Regions from separate parts of the Bacillus sp. LH1 genome, predicted to be linked through region 1. Evidence: riboswitches for the same ligand, from Rfam matches in the RefSeq annotation. Region 1 holds a riboswitch; each other region holds the start of a gene.
What was found. A riboswitch is a leader RNA that binds a small molecule or an ion and turns the genes downstream of it on or off. The one in region 1 is predicted to bind S-adenosylmethionine.
Positions count from the first base shown of each region.

Region 2: another riboswitch for S-adenosylmethionine. It lies ahead of ACX9TM_RS01060 (MetQ/NlpA family ABC transporter substrate-binding protein); the one in region 1 lies ahead of mtnK (S-methyl-5-thioribose kinase).
Region 3: another riboswitch for S-adenosylmethionine. It lies ahead of ACX9TM_RS07545 (YezD family protein); the one in region 1 lies ahead of mtnK (S-methyl-5-thioribose kinase).

Region 1 covers NZ_CM175007.1:3,942,694-3,949,810, forward strand. The annotation lists gene ACX9TM_RS20265 (DUF1129 domain-containing protein) at 1-278, opposite strand, end outside; gene ACX9TM_RS20270 (DUF1129 domain-containing protein) at 295-1,059, opposite strand; gene ACX9TM_RS20275 (PadR family transcriptional regulator) at 1,059-1,391, opposite strand; gene ACX9TM_RS20280 (3-hydroxybutyrate dehydrogenase) at 1,588-2,364, shown strand; gene ACX9TM_RS20285 (YvrJ family protein) at 2,394-2,555, opposite strand; gene mtnA (S-methyl-5-thioribose-1-phosphate isomerase) at 2,623-3,684, opposite strand; gene mtnK (S-methyl-5-thioribose kinase) at 3,681-4,862, opposite strand; SAM riboswitch class I at 4,953-5,094, opposite strand; gene ACX9TM_RS20300 (carbon-nitrogen family hydrolase) at 5,166-6,029, opposite strand; gene ACX9TM_RS20305 (pyridoxal phosphate-dependent aminotransferase) at 6,044-7,117, shown strand, end outside.
Region 2 covers NZ_CM175007.1:185,463-193,152, reverse strand. The annotation lists gene ACX9TM_RS01090 (multidrug effflux MFS transporter) at 1-334, opposite strand, end outside; gene ACX9TM_RS01085 (DUF3981 domain-containing protein) at 460-2,178, opposite strand; gene ACX9TM_RS01080 (MFS transporter) at 2,257-2,790, opposite strand; gene ACX9TM_RS01075 (FAD-binding oxidoreductase) at 2,787-4,223, opposite strand; gene ACX9TM_RS01070 (DUF6612 family protein) at 4,290-5,054, opposite strand; gene ACX9TM_RS01065 (NAD(P)-dependent alcohol dehydrogenase) at 5,212-6,120, shown strand; SAM riboswitch class I at 6,200-6,314, shown strand; gene ACX9TM_RS01060 (MetQ/NlpA family ABC transporter substrate-binding protein) at 6,401-7,213, shown strand; gene ACX9TM_RS01055 (methionine ABC transporter ATP-binding protein) at 7,226-7,690, shown strand, end outside.
Region 3 covers NZ_CM175007.1:1,429,166-1,436,855, forward strand. The annotation lists gene lysA (diaminopimelate decarboxylase) at 116-1,432, shown strand; SAM riboswitch class I at 1,548-1,656, shown strand; gene ACX9TM_RS07545 (YezD family protein) at 1,730-1,873, shown strand; gene ACX9TM_RS07550 (phosphoadenylyl-sulfate reductase) at 1,961-2,665, shown strand; gene sat (sulfate adenylyltransferase) at 2,705-3,841, shown strand; gene cysC (adenylyl-sulfate kinase) at 3,854-4,447, shown strand; gene ACX9TM_RS07565 (nitrite/sulfite reductase) at 4,459-6,081, shown strand; gene ACX9TM_RS07570 (DUF3906 family protein) at 6,092-6,292, shown strand; gene cobA (uroporphyrinogen-III C-methyltransferase) at 6,377-7,153, shown strand; gene ACX9TM_RS07580 (sirohydrochlorin chelatase) at 7,155-7,690, shown strand, end outside.

The DNA.
Region 1 (7,117 bases):
GTTAGTAACCAATACCCACCTATCCCAATAATCATTCCTAAAACACTCTTTATACTTCCGCCTTTATCCTTCTCCATCTCTTTCGCTAATTCTTCCGCATACTCTTTTGGCGAATCACCAAATATATTACTTACCGTTTTTCCTTCTTTCTCACCTTCAATTAAATGAGGTTCTGCATCTTCTAAAAAAGCGTCAACATCTTCTTCTTTAATTCCTTTCGTTATTAAATACACTTTCGTATCAATTAAAAACTTTTCTCCTTCTTTAGAAATCATCATGATAATCCCTCCCTTATTAAACCGTCTCTCTTCTATTCGTCTTCATCATAATTTCAAGGAAAATTAAAATAAACAAACTTCCGTATAAACATATAATTTGAAATAACATTGGAACAAGGTCTTCCGTTGTAAATGTTTTAAACACTAACATAATTGAAAGTGGAATGATTAAATATAAGTTTTTAAACCATCCTTCAAAATATATATTTATAGCTACTGTGATGATAAAAATCCCACCAGCCACTATATAACTTTGCACTTCGGTGAATGTGAGCATTTTTGTCGGATATATCACGTCTAATATCGTAACAGCTCCTAATAAAAACATTGGAGCGATCATAACTAAAGACCACATAGAAAACCATGTTTTTGTAAAACTTGTTACGAAGGCCATTTTGCGAAGTAGAAAATTAGGACCTATAACAACTAAAATCAATGAAAAACTATAACCGATACACTGAATAAGTGAAATCTGTAACATTCCATGATTCACTATTAAGATAGAAGCAATAATCCAAAACGATACGATATTCATTACTGTAAAACCAATTTGCTTCCACGTTTCCTGTCTATCTCTTTCCATTACTTTGACAAGTTCATTTGCATATTCTTTCGGTGAGCTTCCGAAAATATCTTCTACACTTTTCCCATCACTCTCACCCTCAATTAAATGGAGTTCCGCATCTTCTATAAAATTTTCAATATCGCTTTCTTTCACACTCTTTGCCGTCAAAAATAATCTCATATCTAACAAAAACTTTCGCGCTTCACTTGATAGCATTATTTTCTCCTTCCCTTCCCTTCAAGTAGACGTTCTACACTACTTTGCATCGTTTCCCAGCGATCCATAAATTCATCAAGTGCTTCCTCGCCTTTTTCTGTTAATGTATAATATTTTCTCTTTGGACCAGATGGAGATTCCTTCATTACGCTTGTTATTAGTCCTTCTTTTTGCATTCGTATTAATAACGGATAAATACTTCCCTCACTCGCCATTGTAAAACCATACTTCGCTAGCTTTTCACTCATTTCATAACCGTATATTTCGCCTTCAGAAATAATAGCAAGTAAGCATCCTTCTAAAATCCCTTTCAGCATTTGACTTGTCGACATAATTCAAATCCTCCTACTATCTTGCTTTACAAGATAGATAAGCGTAAGTATCTTGCTTTACAAAATAGTATAGCAAAGACTATTTTGCAAAACAAGATAGCTAACGATATTTTTTCCAAATGTTTGCAGGAATTTCATTATAGCTTCTCTAAATAGAGCACTATGAAAACTTTATTATGAAGGGATGTTTTTCATCATGGTTACAAATCGAGTTGTCTTTTTAACAGGTGCTGCAAGTGGCATTGGTTATGAAATGGGAAAGGCTTTTGCAAAAGAAGGTGCAAAAGTTGTGATTACCGATCGGCTTGAAGAACGTGCAAAAGAAGCTGCTGAACAATTACAAAATGAAGGTTTTCAAGCTATCGGTTTAAAATGTGACGTTACATCTGAAGAGGAAATTACAGCAGCAATTTCTCAAACAGTTGATCATTTCGGTTCATTACATATATTAATTAACAACGCAGGAATGCAACACGTTTCACCCATTGAAGACTTTCCAACTGAAAAGTTCGAGCTACTAATTCAAATTATGCAAATTGCTCCGTTTATTGCAATTAAGCATGCCTTTCCGATTATGAAACAACAAAAATATGGTCGTATTATTAATGTCGCTTCTATTAACGGCCTTGTCGGGTTTGCTGGAAAAGCTGCCTACAATAGTGCAAAACATGGCGTAATTGGATTAACAAAAGTTGCCGCTTTAGAAGGTGCTACGCATGGTATTACTGTTAATGCCCTTTGCCCTGGTTATGTTGATACCCCCCTTGTACGTAATCAACTACAAGACTTAGCTACTACACGAAATGTACCACTTGAAAATGTTTTAGAAGATGTTATTTATCCACTCGTTCCACAAAAGCGCTTATTACAAGTACAAGAAATTGCAGATTATGCGATGTTTTTAGCGAGTGAAAAAGCTAAAGGTATAACTGGTCAAGCTGTCGTTATCGATGGTGGTTATACCGCTCAATAAAAATAAAGTTTGCTCAAGAAGAGCAAACTTTATTTTTTATCCCGAGGATCTTCGTACTTTATTAATTGCCGCGGGAGCTTCTCAATTGCAACAATTACCCCCTCTAATTTACTTTCAATACGGTGGAGTAAATATAATGTTACAACAATCGGAAACCCTACATTACCTATCATCTTGATCCACTCTTCCACCCTCTTCCCCTCCTTTCATTATATAAGTAAGAGAAAACACTGCATTTAGGCATAAAAAAACAAGCTATTATGTATTAGCTTGTTTTTCAAATAATGATGCAATTTCTCGTTTATAGTCCCCGCGTATAATACCTTTCTCAGTAATAATTCCTGTAATTAATTCATTCGGTGTTATGTCAAATGCTGGATTATAAACATCCGTTCCAATTGGTGCTACTTGTTTTCCAAAGATTTTCGTAACTTCTGTTTCATCTCTTTCTTCAATAATAATTTCGGCTCCAGTTTCTTTCGTAACATCAAATGTTGACAGTGGCGCAGCAACGTAAAATGGGATATTAAAGTACTTTGCTAAAATAGCTAAATTCATTGTCCCTATTTTATTGGCTGTATCTCCATTTGCGACAATTCGATCCGCCCCCACAATAATTGCGTTTATTTCTTTCGTTTGAATAGCATGAGCTGCAGTATTATCTGTTATAAGGGTCACATCAATATTTGCTTGCTTCAATTCCCACGTCGTTAAGCGACCACCTTGTAAAACTGGTCTCGTTTCACACGCATATGCATGTAAACGCACACCTTTCTCTTTTCCAATATAAAAGGGAGCTAATGCAGTTCCATATCTGGCAGTTGCGATACTTCCAGCGTTACAGATTGTTAAAATATTATCGCCATCTTTAAAACATGTTAACGCATATTCCCCAATATTTCGACACACCTCCTCATCTTCCTGTTGAATGCGAAGCGCTTCTTCTTCTAATATTTTTTGCGCTTCTTTTATTGTAGTAATCTCTCGAATAGATTCTCTCATACGATCAATTGCCCAAAATAAATTTACTGCCGTTGGGCGTGATGTCCCTAAATAGTTACAGTCTCTATTAAACTTCTTTTGAAATTCTTCGATATGTAAAGTATTATATTTTTTCACTGCAAGCGCCAAGCCAAATGCAGCTACAATTCCAATTGCAGGCGCTCCGCGTACTTCTAACATTATGATACTTTTCCAAACCTCTTCAATAGTCGTTAATGTTTTGTATTCTGTGCTATGTGGCAATTTCGTTTGATTTAATACCGCAATTGCATCCCCTTTCCAACTTACAGATCTCGGAACCGTAACGATTGTACTCATGCTTTTACACCCCTTGAAACTGTCTGTTGAAATAATGTTCGAAACAGTTGAATATCAGCACTTTTAGATTCATATTTTATTAGTTCTTTTCCTAAGGATAGCGCTTGTTTCTTAGCTTGAATTCTTGTTTCTTTATTTTCTATTTCATCTAAATCTGCTACATGAGCTAAACCAATTGTTCTACGAATTAGTTCACATCCGGCAAATCCAACAGCATCAGTAAAGATATTTTGCAAAATAATTGGTAACCATTGTTTTTCTTTCGTATATGCTTCTACACCTTCTCCAATCCATAACTTTGTAAAAGTCTCTACAAAATAACTCCACGTCTTTTCTATATGGAAAAATAGTACACTTCTCTTTTCTTCTTCTCTAGATAACGCATTTAATAATAGATTTGCAATAAATTGACCTATGTCAAACCCAAATGGGCCATATGTCGCAAATTCTGGATCAATCACTTTCGTTTCAGAAGGTGACGAAAAAATACTACCAGTATGTAAATCACCATGAATAAGAGTTTCTTTTCTTGTTAAGAACTTATATTTATATTGTGCTACTTTTAGTTTTAAAGTTTTATCACTCCAAAGTTCATCAACCACGAGCTGTAAATCTGGCTCATAATCATTTGTATCATAATGCCCAAACGGATCTGTAAACACTAAATCCTCTGTAATTTTACATAGGTCCGGATTTACAAAGGTACCTTCTAGTATCCTCTTCTCTTCTGACTGTAAACCAAAATCTGAAGTGTAAAATAAAACATGTGCTAGAAAACGACCAATATGCTGGGATAAAAGCGGATATTCTTCTCCGTCTATTAATCCTTTTCTTGTAATTGTTAGTCTTGATAAGTCTTCTATTACCGTTATCGCTAACTCTTCGTCATGACTGTACACTACTGGAACATAATCCGGTACATACTGCGCAAAAATTTGTAATGCCTTGCTTTCAATCGTTGCTCTTTTTATAGACAATGGCCAGCTTTCACCAACTACTTTCGCATAAGGCAGTGCTTGTTTTATTATAATGGATTTCTCTCCATCATCTAATTTGAACACGTAATTTAAGTTTCCATCTCCAATTTCATGACAAATGACATTTGCCTTCTCTTCAAAATAGCCATAATCTTTCGCATATTGTACAGCTGTTATTTCTGTTAATGAATAATATCCCATCTTCTTCTCCCCCTTTTTAAATTCAGAGGTTTTTCTAACATAGAAAAACCTCTTTCCACTAAGAAAGAGGTTTGAAGTTTATCTTCTCCCCTCTTATCTGCCAGAAAGTTTTACTTTCTGCTGGAATTAGCACCGTGCCTTTTGGCGTAATAAACGCCCCATTTCACAATGGTATTACGGTCGGTTGCTGGGCTTCATCGGGCCAAATCCCTCCACCTGCTCTTGATAAGAGTTGTATAATTTTTTGAATTTTTAACTTTATGTTGAAGACTATACCAAGAATAAAAATCACTTGTCAACATTTTATTTGTATAATTCTGGACGGCGATCCGCAAAAACTGGAATTCCTTTACGTACTTCTTTAATTTTCTCGAATTCAAGCTCTCCAAATAAAATTGATTCCTCTTCATTCGCCTCTACTACAACTTCACCCCAAGGATCCACAATTAAAGAATGACCTGCAAACACATTATTCGGATCCTTCCCTGCTCTATTACACGCAACAACATAACACTGATTTTCAACTGCTCTTGCTTGCAATAGCAAACGCCAATGTGCTAAACGAACTAATGGCCATTCAGCTACAACAAATAATACTTTTGCCCCTTTAGCAGTATGAACACGCATCCACTCTGGAAAACGAATATCATAACAAATTGTTCCAGCGCATTCAACATCATCTAGCTTAAATTCGCCCGTACCATTACCAGCTATTAAATATTTATGTTCATCCATAAGCTGAAATAAATGTACTTTACTATATTCGTTGACTAACTGTCCTTCATTATTTACAACATACATCGTATTTGTAACGCCTTGCTCTGTTTGCTTTGCTATGGACCCACCAACAATATGTACATCATATCGCTTCGCCCATTCTATTAACTTTTCTTTCGTTTCCACTCCATCCCTATCTGCAATTTCAGAAAGTCTCGTTAAATCATATCCTGTTGTCCATAGTTCTGGTAAGACGATAACATCTGGCCTTTCCTTCATAGCTTCACTTATTTTATTTTTAGCATTCTCAATATTTTTTTCTACATCTCCAAAAACAATATCCATTTGAATACATGCGACTTTCATTTTTTCAGCCCCATTCTTATTTTTCTCTTTACAAAATACTGGAAAGATTATATCATTTGTCACTAGAATTGTAACAACTTTCAAAAGAGGTGGAAAGTATGAAATTATTTCAACCTTCTGAGATAGTAACATCATTGCCAACACAATTTTTCGCTTCACTTGTTGCAAAAGTTAACAAAGTCGTTGCAGCTGGTCACGATGTTATTAATCTAGGTCAAGGTAATCCAGATCAACCAACACCGCAGCATATCGTAAAAGCTTTACAAGATGCTGCCGAAAAGACCATTCATCATAAATATCCGCCATTTCGCGGACATGAAAGCTTAAAGGAAGCCGTGGCTACATTCTATAAACGTGAATATGGCGTCGAATTAAACCCAAAAACTGAAGTTGCTATTTTGTTTGGTGGGAAGGCTGGACTAGTAGAATTACCGATTTGTTTTACAAATCCTGGTGATACGATTCTCGTTCCGGATCCAGGTTATCCAGATTATTTATCAGGGGTTGCTTTAGCAAAAGCACACTTTGAAAGAATGCCACTTATTGCAGAAAATAACTTTTTACCAGATTATACGAACATTGATGCCTCTATTGCAGAGCGTGCAAAATTAATGTTTTTAAACTATCCAAATAATCCTACCGGTGCTACTGCATCAAAAGATTTTTTTGATGAAACCATTCACTTTGCTAATAAACATAATATATTAGTTGTTCACGATTTTGCTTATGGCGCTATCGGATTTGATGGTCAAAAACCTGTTAGTTTCTTGCAAGCAGATGGTGCGAAAGATATAGGAATTGAAATTTACACATTATCAAAAACTTTCAATATGGCTGGCTGGCGCATCGCTTTTGCTGTAGGGAATGAAAGTGTGATTGAAACAATTAACCTATTACAAGATCATATGTATGTTAGTATATTCGGTGCAGTTCAAGATGCCGCTCGAGAAGCGCTATTAAGTTCACAGTCTTGTGTAATAGACCTTGTAAATAGTTACGAATCTCGAAGAAACGCTCTTATTTCAGCCTGTCACTCAATTGGTTGGAATGTAGACATTCCAACAGGATCGTTCTTTGCATGGCTTCCCGTTCCAAAAGGATACACCTCTGAGCAATTTTCTGATATTTTACTAGAAAAAGCACATGTCGCAGTTGCTCCTGGTGTCGGATTT
Region 2 (7,690 bases), 1.6 Mb from region 1:
ATAACACTAATGTCCAAATAGATGGCGCAACAGCACAAAGTAAAGAAGAAGCAACATAAATAATAAGAGCAATAATAAGAGGTTTGCGTCTTCCGTAAATATCACTAATTGAGCCAACAAATAATTGTCCTACTGACAGCCCAAGCAAACAAGCTGTTAATGTAAGCTGCGCGAGGGATGCACCTGTTTGCAAGTCATCCGTTAACTTCGGTAATGAAGGCAAATACATATCAATAGATAATGGCCCAATCGCCGTAAGTGTTCCTAATACAAGAATCATCCATAACCTGTTTGCCTTTACAGGTTTATATATTTCGTGATTAACTTCATTCACTTTTCAATTCACCCTTTCCTATACAAACTGAATCGTAACAATTATAGTTACATCATAAACATACGTCAAGTACAGCGCATTTTCCTCTTTCATAATGTAAAAAAAGCGATAGAAATTCTATCGCTTTACTTTTTCACATTGCTATTCGTAAATTTAGATACTGAGGACATCATCTCTCCCGTATCTAAATATGTAATTTGAATTGGGTCTCCTACTTCTGTAAACATAGCATATGGGAATTTCTTCACCGGTATCATAAATACCTTTTGTTCATTCTCTAAAAGTACGTACACGATTGTATTTTCACCTGATTTTTCTTTATATACACGTTGTACAATACCTTCTTTTTGCGCTTCTTTTCCTGTTGAGGTTGGTCTAAATGTATCACCATTACCGCTCATTACGTTTTTATAATTCTCAAGCGCTTCTTTCTGCGAAGAACCTGTCGCAAATATTTTTGCATTAGCAGCATATACAACTGTATGTGCACGTACTAGGCCTCCGTCATCAACAACCGGAATAATCCAAGCTGGTTTACCGTATACGTTATAAATGACAGGCATTGTCCCATGCCATTTCTCTCTCTTAAAGGAATTATCTACTACTTCTGTAGCTGCTGAACCATCCATAATCCCCTTTACTTCTTTTCCATTATAGTAATATAGCTTGCCTGTGCGTGCATCTACTAATGAATAGCCTAGGGCTGAATCTACTCCTTCTTTTGGAGAAGTAAAGTCTGTAAAATAATACAGTGTTCCATCTTTACCAAAGATCGGGGTCACGCCTTCTTTCGTTCCCCACTCAGTCGGAATTTTCATATCTGTTTGTGAGAATTTCGTATTCCAAAATCCGTGAATATATTTACCAAAGTACGTATTTAACGTAGATGCAGTCTCATGATTTAATACACCATCAACAAATTTAGGTGCCTTTCCTTTATCATATCTTTTCACTTCACCTGTTTGTGCATCTACTAAGACAACACCTTCTACCTCAAATCCAGATCTTCCTGAAATAAATTCACCATACGTCATTGTATAATATGGTTTTCCTTTATCATCAACCTCAAATTTAGGTTTTCCTTTAAAGATTAAATTTGGTTCTGCTTGCCTTACCACACGCTCTAAATTATTACCAAAAAACATGCTTGGCACATATTTCATTTTATAACCGAGGTGCAGTTTCGCTTCCGCATCAGGATTCGTACCTGACATCGTTACATACCCTGGAATTGTCTCAGCTTTACGCGCTTTAAAAAATCCTGAAACTTCAATCGGCGCTACATATAAAGCCTCGCCGTTTACCATTTGTGGCGTTAATTCTCCTAGCTCAAAATAAGCTACTTTTGGAATATCACCAAATACTTTTTTCATCTTATTCTCCGCTGTCTTTGGCGGCACTGTAAACGGCTGGTCATTTTCAGTAAATGGCTCTGAAATATCTTTCTCTACCTTAACAACAGAATCATATTTCTTTTGCGAGATTACTATATCATGCAAATAACCAAAGTAGCCGTAACTTGCGAGTAAAATAAACATTAGAAGTCCTTTTAATGTGCCTTCTAATTTCCCTATTTGATCTTGTGAAAATAAAACAAGCCCAATTAAAATTGCTACTGCAACAGAATAATGAGTAAGAATCGAGTCTACCCGATCATCAATTAGCCAAAAGTATTCATAGATTGCAATACCTATCCAAAATAAAACAGGAATAACTAAAATAGATGATTTCTTACCCTTTACAACCTTCTTATCTCCCTTCTTATCCACTGCTCGAAGCTTACTACTACTTCTTGTCCATGGAATCAAAAACAAAGTAAGAATAGCTAAAACTACAAATTTCATCAAAGGCACTGTCCCCTTTTCTTTTGTATTCCCTTTTAGTATAACAAATAAAGGGTATTAAGGTGAAAATAGGAATAGTTATATTTTTTTACTACTTAATACAATCCCGCTCACTACATATAGAATAGATGCAATATAAAAAATTGTACCAATCGTAAAGAAATCTACTAAATATCCCGTGGCAATAACCGCTACTGCTCCGCCAATGGATGTCCACACATGGTATTTTCCAATCTCATAACCAGCCTTTTCCTGCGCAACCTTTCGTGCTAACGAAGTCTTCTCAGTATTACGCTGCACAGCACCTAAAATGCCCATTACAATTTGAAGAATATATACATGCCATACTTCCGTGGCAATCGGAAAGCAAAGCATTAAGATTGCCATGGACCAAGCGTATATGATTAATAATTTTTTATCACCTACTTGATCAGATATCTTTCCCACTAGTGGATATACAAGTGCTGATGTTAAAGCAAATAAGCCATACGCCCAGCCAAATTGCGAGAAGCTATTTCCAACGTTTCGAAGCAATAATATATAAAAAGGAAATACCATACTTCCTGCCATCATGATGATACTTTGCGAAGCCACAAATCTTCTATATGTCATTTCGTATACTCCCTATAAAATAAATTCACAAATCTCTCTTCTGAATCTACTTCCTTCTTTTTCTTGAGAAATTCTTCAATACGAGGATATGCCCTCTTTAACTGCTCTTTCGTTGGATAAGAATAGTACGGCAAATAGTAACTACCGTTATGCTTTAAAGTAACATCAATCATCTTCCGAATGACATCCTCTGTTTTCTTTATCTCACTCTCTGAGCGTCCCTGGTTAATCAAAAGAACCAGCGCAAACATATCATCTTTCGCATAGGACAAAACTGCATTTTCATTCTTTTCCACGTAACGAATCGTAATGTTGAGTAAATTAAACTCTTCTTCATTTAATACGTTACGTAAATCATCTATATACTCCGTGAAAGCATCTATAGGCACAAAGTATTCTTGTAACACTTCGGTCCTATTTGGATTTTCATATTCCATAAAAGCACTATCTGATCTCATAACATTATTACGCGTCTCATACTTTCCATCTGTACGTTCAAAATAACCTCTTTGTATATCCCAAAATGTATTCTTTCCCCAATCACTATAACGTGATAACCCAAGTAAAAATTTCGGTACCGCTATAATATTTTCTTCCTTTAATTCACTGTACTCTTCTCTCATATTTTGATTTTGTGCCAAAATATAATCTGTCACATACATCTCTTTTAAAAATGAATTTGGAGCAACAGAAATACGCGCTAAGTGCATACGAACATTTTCATCTCTTTTCACTTTCTCTTTGAAATAAGATACGTATTCTTTATAATCTATCATTCTCGTGTGCATTTCATATAATTCATCATCTGTTAACTTCAGCGTCACATCTAAAATAACTCCAAATAAACCGTAACCCCCAATGACATATGGAAATAACTCTGCATTTTCTTCTCTACTTACATTACGTACCGTGCCATCTGCCATTAACAATCTAAATGAATCTACTGTATCAATTAGTGCCTCATGACGAATATCACGCCCGTGTACATTTACACTTAATGAACCACCAACAGTAAAAATATTTTGAGACTGCATGACCTGTACCGCAAGGCCATATGGATTTATTTTCTTCTGAATATCATTCCACGTGACACCACTTTGAACTGTAATCTGCTTCTTCTCTGGATCAAATTCTAATATTTTATTATATCCTTTCATATCGAGCATCGTGCCATTTGGATAATATGTCTGTCCTCCTTGGCTATGTTGCATGCCTGCAATGGAAATTTTCTGTCCTGAAACTTTTGCATCTCGCACTAATTTTATTAACGAGTGCTCTTCCGTAGCACTTTCAACACGTTTTATTTTTGTCGGAAGCAATTTACCTACATCACTCATAATAGGATGATCAATTTGTTTTTTATACGTATGTACAGACGTTGCAAGCAAAACCGTATATGCAACAATGACCACTACTATCTTTCTTTTTTTCAAAGGACACTCTCCTTATTAGCAACAAAAAGAGATACCTGTTCTTTCAGGTACCTCTCTTGACAGTGATTACTTTGCTGCTGGCAATTGTATTGGATCAAATTTATCATACGATGTAAACTTCGCATCCGTAATAATGTGCGCTTTATCCTCACCATTGCTACTCATAACCATATCTATCTTTGCTGATTCATATTTAAAATCTTTTGTAATAATATATTCTCCATCTATTTCTTCTATCTTTGCATTTTGGCCTTGTAGCATTTGTTTCTGCTTTTCATCCATACTAGCTAACATACTCTCTGTCTCTTGCCCTTTTAATGCAAACTTCAGCTTATAATTATCTCCACTTTTCTCCATCTTCACTTTATTTAAAATTTCCGATGGAATCTCTAAATTATCTACCATTCCTTGAGTCGCATTCATTCCGTTAGCATTTAATTGTTCCTCTGGTACAGACATAACTTCACCCGTATTAGGATTTTTCAACTGACCAGCAATTTTGCCACCCACATCATAAACAACAACCTCTGTACCAGAAACATTCATTTCAGAACGAGAATTTTTTTTCTTCGGCTCTAATTGCATTTTGGCCTTTATTACATTCATCTCTGTTCCTTCAGCCTTTATTCCCACATCATATGTCATCGTTACATTTTCTTCGTTTTTAAAAGCTTCATTCGCTTTATTAAAAACATCCTTCGCTGTTAATTCCTTTTCTTTCTGCACAGCTTCTTTTTTCGGTTCATCAGTCTTTTTTGCTTTCTCATTACTACACCCTACTCCTAGACCGACTGCAAGTACTAAACTTGAAATTAAAATAATTTTTTTCATAACGTCCCCTCCTTCCCAAAAATAATATCATCTCTTTTCCTATGAAATCTATATAATTCGTAATATTCTTCTTTAAATTTATTTCCTATATAGCAACATGTTTGAGAAAAAGTTTAAATATGATGTAAATAATAACAACTCATTTCAGGAGGTCATTATGAAAGCTATTATTTGCACAAAGTATGGACCACCTAATGTTCTCCAACTTCAAAATATAGAAAAGCCTAAACCTAAAAAAAATGAAGTATTAGTTAAAATTCACGCAACAAGTGTATCGACTGGAGATTGTAGAATACGTGGCTTTAATAGCCCCCTCTTATTTTGGATTCCTATGCGGATCATATTAGGTTTCAGAAAACCGAGAAAACCTATACTTGGCGTAGAGTTATCCGGTGAAATCGAAGACATTGGAACAGATGTAACACAATTTAAAAAAGGAGATCAAGTTTTTGCATTAACAGAACTAAACCTTGGTGGTTATGCCGAATACACATGCGTGCATGAAAGTGGATTAATAGCATTAAAACCTACCAATGTGACATATGAAGAAGCTGCCGTTATTCCTTTTGGCGGAACTTCAGCATTGCACTTCCTTAGAAAAGGACAGATAAAAAAAGGGCAACGAGTACTTATATACGGCGCCTCTGGGTCAGTAGGGACAGCTGCCGTACAACTTGCGAAATACTTCGGGGCGACTGTCACAGCCATTTGTAGTAGTTCGAATTTCGATTTAGTAACAGCTTTAGGGGCAGACAACGTAATTGATTATATGAAAGAAGATTTTACTAAGCGGGGCGAGCACTATGATATTATATTTGATGCAGTTGGAAAATATAATAAGTCTCTTTGTACAGATGCATTAATGCCTAATGGAAAATATGTATCTGTGAACGGAATGATGGCAAAAGTCAGTAAAGAAGATATGAACCTACTAAAACAACTAGCTGAAACAGAAAAGCTAAAGCCTGTTATTGATAGAACTTACCGATTAGAAGAAATTGCTGAAGCTCATATATATGTAGAAAAAGGACATAAAAAGGGGAACGTTTCGATTACCTTAAAATAAAATATATTCTGAAAATATCATTGACAATTCTTTTTGTACGATTTACTATTAGTACCATATTCAAAACTACATACACATACTCTTATCAAGAGTGGCGGAGGGACTGGCCCGATGATGCCCGGCAACCGAGCTTATGACGTATAAGCTAAGGTGCTAATTCCTGCAAAACGAGTTTTCGTTTTGGAAGATAAGAGAGGAATCTATTTCGTCTATTCGGCACCTCTCTTATTTTTTGGGAGGTGCTTTTTATTTTGGAACGTATATGAAGGGGGATTTATAGATGAAAAAGGTATTATTAAGCATTGTAAGCGGAGCAGTATTATTATTAGGCGCATGTAGTGTGAGTTCAGATAAAGAGGTAAAAGAATTAGACGAGAAAAAGATTACTGTCGGTGTAACAGGTGGACCACATGAACAAATTTTTGAAAAGGTAAAAGAAGTTGCAGCAAAAGATGGCCTCGAAATTGATATAAAAGTATTTAATGATTATGTAGCGCCAAACGTATCATTAGATGAAAAAAGCCTTGATGTAAATAGCTACCAAACGAAATCGTATTTAGATGTATTTAAAGCTGAACGCAATATGAAATTAGCTGAAGTATTTTCAACAGTAACATTCCCTATGGGTGTATATTCTAAAGATATAAAAGATGTAAAAGACTTAAAAGAGGGCGATGCAATTGCTGTACCAAATGACCCAACGAATGAACTTCGAGCTTTAAAATTATTTGAAAAAGCAGGGGTTTTAAAAGTTGATCCAAAGGCTACAGAAAAAGCGACTGCAAAAGATGTAATTGAAAATCCAAAAAAATTAAAGATTGTCGAATTAGAGGCATCTCAATTACCAACGCAACTAAGTGAAGTGAAAGCAGCTGCAATTAACACAAACTTTGCATTAGGTGCAAAATTAAGTCCAGCGAAAGATTCTATTTTCCGCGAAGGAAAAGATTCACCCTATGTGAACTGGGTTGTTGTTCGTACTGAAAATAAAGATGATGCCGTTGTAAATAAATTAAAGAAAGCTTATCAATCTAAAGAAGTAAAAGAGTTTATCGAGAAAAAATTTGATGGTTCAGTTTTACCATCTTGGTAGGAGCTGACGATAATGATTGAATTAAAAAACATATCCAAAGTATTTACAACAAAAAAAGGGAATGTTGAGGCTCTTAAGTCTACTTCCCTTAAAGTAGAAAAAGGCGAGGTATTTGGAATCATTGGGTATAGTGGCGCTGGTAAAAGTACATTGATTCGATGTGTAAATTTATTAGAAAAACCAACGACAGGAAATATCATTGTAAACGAACAAGACTTAACAACGTTATCGACAAAAGAACTAGCAAAAGCGAGACAAAAAATCGGAATGATCTTTCAAGGATTCAATTTACTTAAAACTGTTACCGTTTATGAAAATATCGCATTACCGTTACGGCTTGCTGGCATTCCAAAAGCAGAAATTGAAAAAAGAGTAGAAAAGTATTTACGCATTGTCGATCTTTTTAATAGAAAAGATGCGTATCCAAGCGAACTTTCTGGTGGTCAAAAACAGCGTGTCGCAATTGCTCGTGCGCTA
Region 3 (7,690 bases), 2.5 Mb from region 1:
TAATAAGAAACGCGTGTGAACATTGTTCCGCGCGTTTTTTGTCTATCTAAAAGCGTGCTGCAATGAATAGAAGATTGGGGTTATGAGTTTTAGAGGAAATAAGGGAGGAATTTAAATGTATTTACACGGCACAAGCCGAATTAATGGGCAAGGACACTTAGAAATTGGAGGGTGCGATACGACGCAGCTAGCAAAGCAATACGGAACACCACTTTATGTATACGATGAAGAGTCTATTCGAGGAAAATGCCGAGCATTTCATCGTGCTTTTAAAGAAAGTGGTTTCTCTTATCAAGTAGCATATGCAAGCAAGGCGTTCTTGTGCATGGAGATGTGCCGAGTAGCTCGTGAAGAGAATATGTCATTAGACGTTGTTTCTGGGGGAGAATTATATACTGCGCTCCAAGCAGGATTTCCGGCATCACGTATTCATTTTCATGGAAATAATAAAACAGAAGAAGAAGTAGTGATGGCTCTTCAGGCGAATATCGGTTGTTTTGTCGTAGATAATTTCTTTGAATTAGAAGTTTTACACGATTTAGCGATGCAACATGGGAAATTTGTGAACATATTAATTCGTGTAACGCCTGGAGTAGAGGCGCACACACATGAATATATTACAACAGGTCAAGATGATTCGAAATTTGGATTTGGTGTTTCAAATGGTCAAGCAATGCAGGCAATTGGATTGGCTTTACAAAAATCCAATTATAATGTGCTAGGGATCCATTCACATATTGGGTCGCAAATATTTGAAACAGCTGGTTTTGTTCGAGCAATTGAAGTTCTTCGCCAATTTTTAGAAGAAGTGAGAGAGCAAACAAACTATGTAGTAAAAGTGTTAAATGTAGGCGGGGGATTTGGAATACGTTACACAGAGTCAGATACACCATTAACTCTTGAGACATATGTGCGAGCTGTAACAAGTGCAGTGAGAGAACAATTTACTGTATGTGAATATCCATTGCCAGAAATATGGATTGAGCCAGGCCGTAGCATTGTAGGTGATGCTGGGACAACAATTTATACAGTTGGATCTGTGAAAGATATTCCTGGTATTCGGAAATATGTATCAGTCGATGGTGGAATGACAGATAATTTAAGACCTGCTTTATATAATGCGCGTTATGAAGCGATGTTAGCGAATCGAGCGAATGATGAGAATGAGGAACTCGTTTCGATTGCCGGGAAATGCTGTGAGAGTGGAGACATGTTGATTTGGGATATTCATTTACCGAAAGTCGCTGCTTCTGATTTACTAGCAGTTTCCTGTACAGGAGCATACGGGTACTCGATGGCGAATAATTACAATCGGATTCGAAGACCAGCCGTTGTCTTTGCAAAAGGCGGAACATCGCAAGTAGTTGTGGAACGCGAAACATATGAAAATATTATTGGGAACGATCGCATACGTATTAAAGAGCTTGTCTAAATAGGAAAAGGAGTTGTTCGAATGGGCAATTCCTTTTTTATAAAATAAAATAATTAAAATATATCGGAAAACTAGGATTGAAAAAAATCAGAATTGTGATAAAATACAAATACAAAGCTTATCAAGAGAAGCGGAGGGAACTGGCCCGAAGAAGCTCGGCAACCTGCTTATAGAAAGCAAGGTGCTAAATCCAGCAAAATGGGATCCATTTTGAAAGATAAGGTAAAATATATTACCGAACAGTCTTTTCGAAATGGGAAAGATTTTTTTTATGAATAAAAAAGGGGGGCTGTTCGCGTGAGTGTACGGGAACATTTTGATGAAGTATCCGAGAAGATTGAAGCGATGCTTGCTGATATGAAATATGGTTCAATTACAATTGTTGTGCAAGATGGAAAAGTAATTCAGTTAGAGAAAAGTGAAAAAGTACGTTTAAAGTGAAAAGCGCTGACTAGAAAAACTAGAGGCGGTTTTAACCTATTTTCATTAGGTTAAAACCGTCTTTTTGCTTTTACAGGGGGAAAAAACATGTTGACGTATGAAACGTGGGAAGAAAATGTTGTTTCGTTTTCGGAAGAAGATGAAACAAAAGGTGCGTTATCAGTATTAAATTGGGCTTATAAAGAATATAAAGATGAGGTTGTCTACGCATGTAGCTTTGGGGTGGAAGGTATGGTATTGCTGCACATTATAAACCAAGTAAATCCATCTGCTAAAGTTGTATTTTTGGATACAAATGTTCATTTTCAAGAAACGTATGAATTAATTCGAAAAGTGCGGGAACGATTTCCTTCATTGAATATTATAGAAAAACAGCCAGAACTTACACTTGATGAACAGGCGAAGTTGCATGGTGAAAAACTGTGGGAGAGCAATCCGAATCTTTGTTGTAAGATTAGAAAAATTTTACCTTTAGAAAAATCATTAGTCGTGGAAAAAGCATGGATATCGGGCTTAAGAAGGGAACAATCAGAAACACGTAAGCATACAAAGTTTATAAATCAAGATCATCGTTTTCAATCTATTAAAGTTTGTCCACTCATTCATTGGACGTGGAAAGAAGTTTGGCGATATGTATACAAACATAGCTTGCCGTATAACCCGTTGCATGATGTTGGCTATCCAAGTATTGGGTGTGAGAAATGTACGTTACCTGTAGGGGATGGTGGCGATTCAAGAGATGGTAGATGGGCTGGAAAAGTGAAAACTGAATGTGGTCTTCATTACCAATAAGATGAATCTTGAAATAAAGCTAAGAGAGGATATAGAAAAATGAGCATAGTAAACGAATTAGTAAACCGTATAGATGAGACATATGACGTATCACAAATTGAAAAAGAAATTAAATTAGACAATATTGCGTTAAGTGATTTAGAACTATTGGCGACAGGTGGATATAGCCCCCTTACTGGTTTTTTAGGGAAGGAAGATTATGATTCTGTTGTAGAAACGCTTCGTTTAGCAAATGGTAGTGTGTGGAGTATACCAATTACATTACCGGTAACAGAAAAAGTCGCAGAAAGCCTGAAGGCTGGAGAGGAAGTAAAGCTTGTCAACAATGGAAATATATACGGTGTCATTCAAATAGAAGATATTTTTGTACCAGATAAAGAAAAAGAAGCGTTACTTGTATATAAAACAACGGATGAGGCTCATCCAGGAGTGAAAAAATTATATGAACGACCAAACGTTTACGTTGGAGGAACTATTATTCTAACAAAACGCTTTGAAAATAATCAATTTCCTTCTTATCATTTAGACCCAATTGAAACGAGGGAAGCATTTAAAAAACGTGGGTGGAAAACAGTGGTCGGATTTCAAACGAGAAACCCGGTACATCGTGCCCATGAGTATATTCAAAAATCTGCTCTTGAAATTGTAGATGGTCTCTTTTTAAATCCGCTCGTTGGAGAAACGAAATCGGATGATATTCCTGCTGATGTAAGAATGGAAAGCTATGAAGTACTTCTTCAAAACTATTATCCGAAAAATCGTGTCTTTTTAAGTGTATTTCCTGCTGCCATGCGTTACGCAGGACCAAGGGAAGCGATATTTCATGCGTTAGTAAGAAAGAATTTTGGATGTACCCACTTTATAGTAGGGCGTGATCATGCTGGAGTAGGAGATTATTACGGAACGTATGAAGCGCAAGAAATCTTCACAAATTTTACGATAGAAGAGTTAGGAATTACACCACTATTCTTTGAGCATAGTTTTTACTGCACGAAATGTGAAGCGATGGCTTCAACGAAAACATGTCCGCACGGAAAAGAAGATCATGTTATTTTATCGGGTACAAAAGTAAGAGAATTATTAAGAAACGGTGAGATTCCGCCAAGTACATTTAGTCGTAAAGAAGTAGTGGAAGTGCTAATTAAAGGCTTGAAAAAAGAAGTAGTAACAGAATAGGGAGAGAACGAGATGGATACGAATATTACTTGGCATACAGCTTCGGTTTCAAAAGATGAGAGAAGAGTGAAGAATGGACATCATAGTTTTGTAATTTGGTTTACTGGTTTATCAGCTTCGGGTAAATCTACAGTAGCGAATGCGGTCGCTCGTAAACTGTTTGAAAAGAATATTGGAAATTATGTGCTGGATGGGGATAACATTCGCCACGGTTTAAATAAAGACTTAGGATTTTCTGAAAGTGATCGCATGGAAAATATAAGACGTATTGGCGAAGTGGCAAAGTTATTTGTAGACCAAGGAGCAGTTGTCCTTACAGCATTTATTTCACCATTTCGAGTAGACCGCAAACAAGTAAGAGATTTATTAGCGGCAGATGAATTTATTGAAATTTTTGTGAAGTGTCCGATTGAAGAGTGTGAGAAACGTGATCCGAAAGGACTTTATAAAAAGGCAAGAAAAGGTGATATTAAGGATTTCACAGGTATTGATTCGCCTTATGAAGAGCCAGAGCAAGCGGAATTAATTGTAGAAACGCACAAATATTCTATTGAAGAATGTGCAGAACAAATCGTGAAGTACTTACAAGAGCGTAGTTTTATATAGGGGGATAAACAATGAGTTATGAAAAAGTATGGGCTAACAATGAAAAATTAAATCAGACCGAGAAAAATAAATTAGAAAAAGATGGCTTAGAAATTTTTAATGATATTCCTTACTATGCGGAAAATGGTTTCGAATCTATTCCGAAAGAAGAGTGGGATGCCTTTAAATGGGCAGGCTTGTATTTACAAAGACCGAAAGAAGCTGGTTATTTTATGATGCGGGTAAATATTCCGTCAGGGATTATTACAAATGCACAGGCAGAAGTACTTGCTTCTATCGCTGAAGATTATGGACGTAATGTAATAGATATTACGACGAGACAGGCGATTCAGTTTCACTGGTTAGAAATTCAGCAAATTCCAGATATTTTTAAAAGATTAGCAAGAGTTGGGTTATCTTCAGCGGGGGCTTGTGGTGATATAACGCGGAATATTACAGGTAATCCGCTTGCTGGCATTGATGCAAATGAACTATTCGATACAACGCATATTGTAAAAGAAGTATATGATTACTTCCAACATAATGAAGAGTTTTCTAACTTGCCACGTAAATTTAAAATGTCTATTAGTTCTAATATTTATAATTCAGCAAACGCAGAAATTAACTGTGTTGCATTTACGCCTGCAACGAAAGAAATAGATGGTGAGAAAAAAGTTGGTTTTCATATAAAAGTAGGTGGAGGATTATCAGCTCGACCGTATTTAGCTGATGAATTAGATGTATTCGTTTTACCAGAAGAAGTGAAGGCGGTGGCGATTGCGATTGCTACTATATTCCGTGATTTTGGATATCGTGAAAAACGTCATTTAGCTCGGTTGAAATTTCTTGTTGCGGACTGGGGAGCAGAGAAATTTAAAGAGAAACTAATAGAGTATACAGGGCCTTTACAAAGTAAAGGGGAAAGTGCACTCAAAGGATGGAATGCAGGCTATTTTTATGGTGTTCAAGACCAAAAACAAAAGGGATTAAAATATGTAGGTTTTAATGTACCGGTAGGTCGTTTACATGCAGAAGAAATGTTTGAGATTGCAAGAATCGCAAAGCAATATGGAAATGGACAAATTCGTACATGTAACTCGCAAAACTTCATTATTCCGAACGTTCCTCCGGAAAATGTAAAAGGATTACTTAGTGAACCGCTGTTTGAAGCGATATCTGCTAGCCCGAAATCATTTATTGGTCATGCGGTTTCATGTACCGGTATTGAATATTGTAATCTTGCACTAGTAGAAACGAAAGAAAGATTACGAAAAATTGCAGAATACTTAGATACACAAATTGCACTCGATGTTCCAGTTCGAATTCATATGGTAGGCTGCCCGAATTCATGTGGTCAACGTCAAATTGCTGACATTGGGCTACAAGGGGTGAAAATGAAAACGAAGGAAAAAGGTATTGTTGAAGCGTTTGAAATATACGTAGGTGGAACATTGTTAGATGGCGGTGCCTACAATCAAAAGTTAAAAGGAAAAATAGATGGCGAGGATCTACCTGATGTACTCGCATCATTTATAAGTTATTTCAAAGAGAATAAATTACCAGCCGAAACATTTTATGATTTTGTAGGTCGTGTTGGTGTAGATACATTACAAATAGCGTTAAATAACGTGCTAGAAGAAGTAATAGCGTCTTAGGAGGGACGATATGGATTTATATCGATTTGAAGCTGTGTTAGTAAATAGTATTGTTCCGATTGTTGTTGTTGCTCAAAGTGAAGAACAGGCATTTAAGCTTGCGGAGATTGAGCTTGAAAAGCATTTTTTACCGTTGCCAGAGGTAAAAGAGATTTCTTTGTTTGAAAAAAAGAAGATTCGAAAAGGTGGGGCATTTGTTATCCATGAGTAGAGATCAGTAATACGAAAAAATAAAAACTTCCATTCTTATATACGAATGGAAGTTTCATTTTAATAGAAGAAATGAGGAGAGATGATGGGGAAGGTTTATATTGTTGGAGCGGGTCCTGGCGATCCAGATTTAATTACTGTTAAAGGGTTGAAATGTATTGAGAAGGCAGATGTTATTTTATACGACCGACTTGTGAATAAAGAGCTGCTTTCATACGCAAAGCCTGACGCGGATTTAATTTATTGTGGAAAACTCCCGAATTATCACACGATGAAGCAAGAGACAATTAACACGTTTCTTATTAAGTATGCGAAAAAAGGAAAAGTTGTAACGAGGCTTAAGGGTGGCGATCCATTTGTGTTTGGTAGAGGGGGAGAAGAAGCTGAAGCATTAGCAAAGCAAGGTGTACCATTTGAAATCATTCCTGGTATTTCAGCTGGAATAGCTGCTCCTGCTTATGCGGGCATTCCAGTGACGCACCGTGATGCAAGTGCAAGTTTTGCTATTGTGACTGGGCATAGGAAAGAAGGTGCTGAAGAAGAAGTGAAATGGGAAAGTTTAGCGAAAGGTGTAGAGACTTTAGCGGTATATATGGGGGTTAGTAATTTGCCCTACATATGTGAGCAACTTATGAAGCATGGAAAAGATAAAAGTACGCCAGCTGCTATTATTGAGCAGGGGACGACGTCTATGCAACGCACAGTTGTTGGAACGTTAGGGACAATTGTAGATGTTGCGAAAAAAGAGCAAATTCAAAATCCGAGTATGATTGTAATTGGAGAGGTTGTCCGTTTTAGAGAAAAAATTCATTGGTTTGAGAAGCAGACAGAAAATGCTTATCAAGTAAGTGGAGTGTTGTAAAATGAAAGCCGTCTTATATATATGTCATGGAAGTCGTTTGAAGACAGCGAAAGAAGAGGCGATTCAATTTATTACATCGTGCATGAGCCGTATAGAAGCGACTATTCAAGAAGTTTGTTTTTTAGAGTTAGCGAATCCTTCTATTGAAGATGGTTTTCGTACATGTGTGAAGCGTGGGGCCACTGAGATTATTGCTATCCCTGTTTTTTTATTAGCGGCAGGTCATGTAAAAAAAGATATCCCTTTTGAATTGGAAAAGTTAACTAATCAATTTTCGGATGTTAAAGTTACCTATGGTAATCCGTTTGGTGTATCAGAAACACTTGTTAAATCGGTGTATAGCGGAAGTGGCATCAAACAGGAAGATAAAAATGAAGTGACGTTACTTCTTGTTGCAAGAGGGAGCAGTGATCCTGAAGTATTAAGAGATATAAACTGGATTGCTTCTTTATTTCAAACAAAAGAGAAGGTTAAAAAAGTAGAAGTTTGTTATTTAGCGGCTGCAGAGCCAAAATTTGAGGAGAAGTTAAAGGAAGT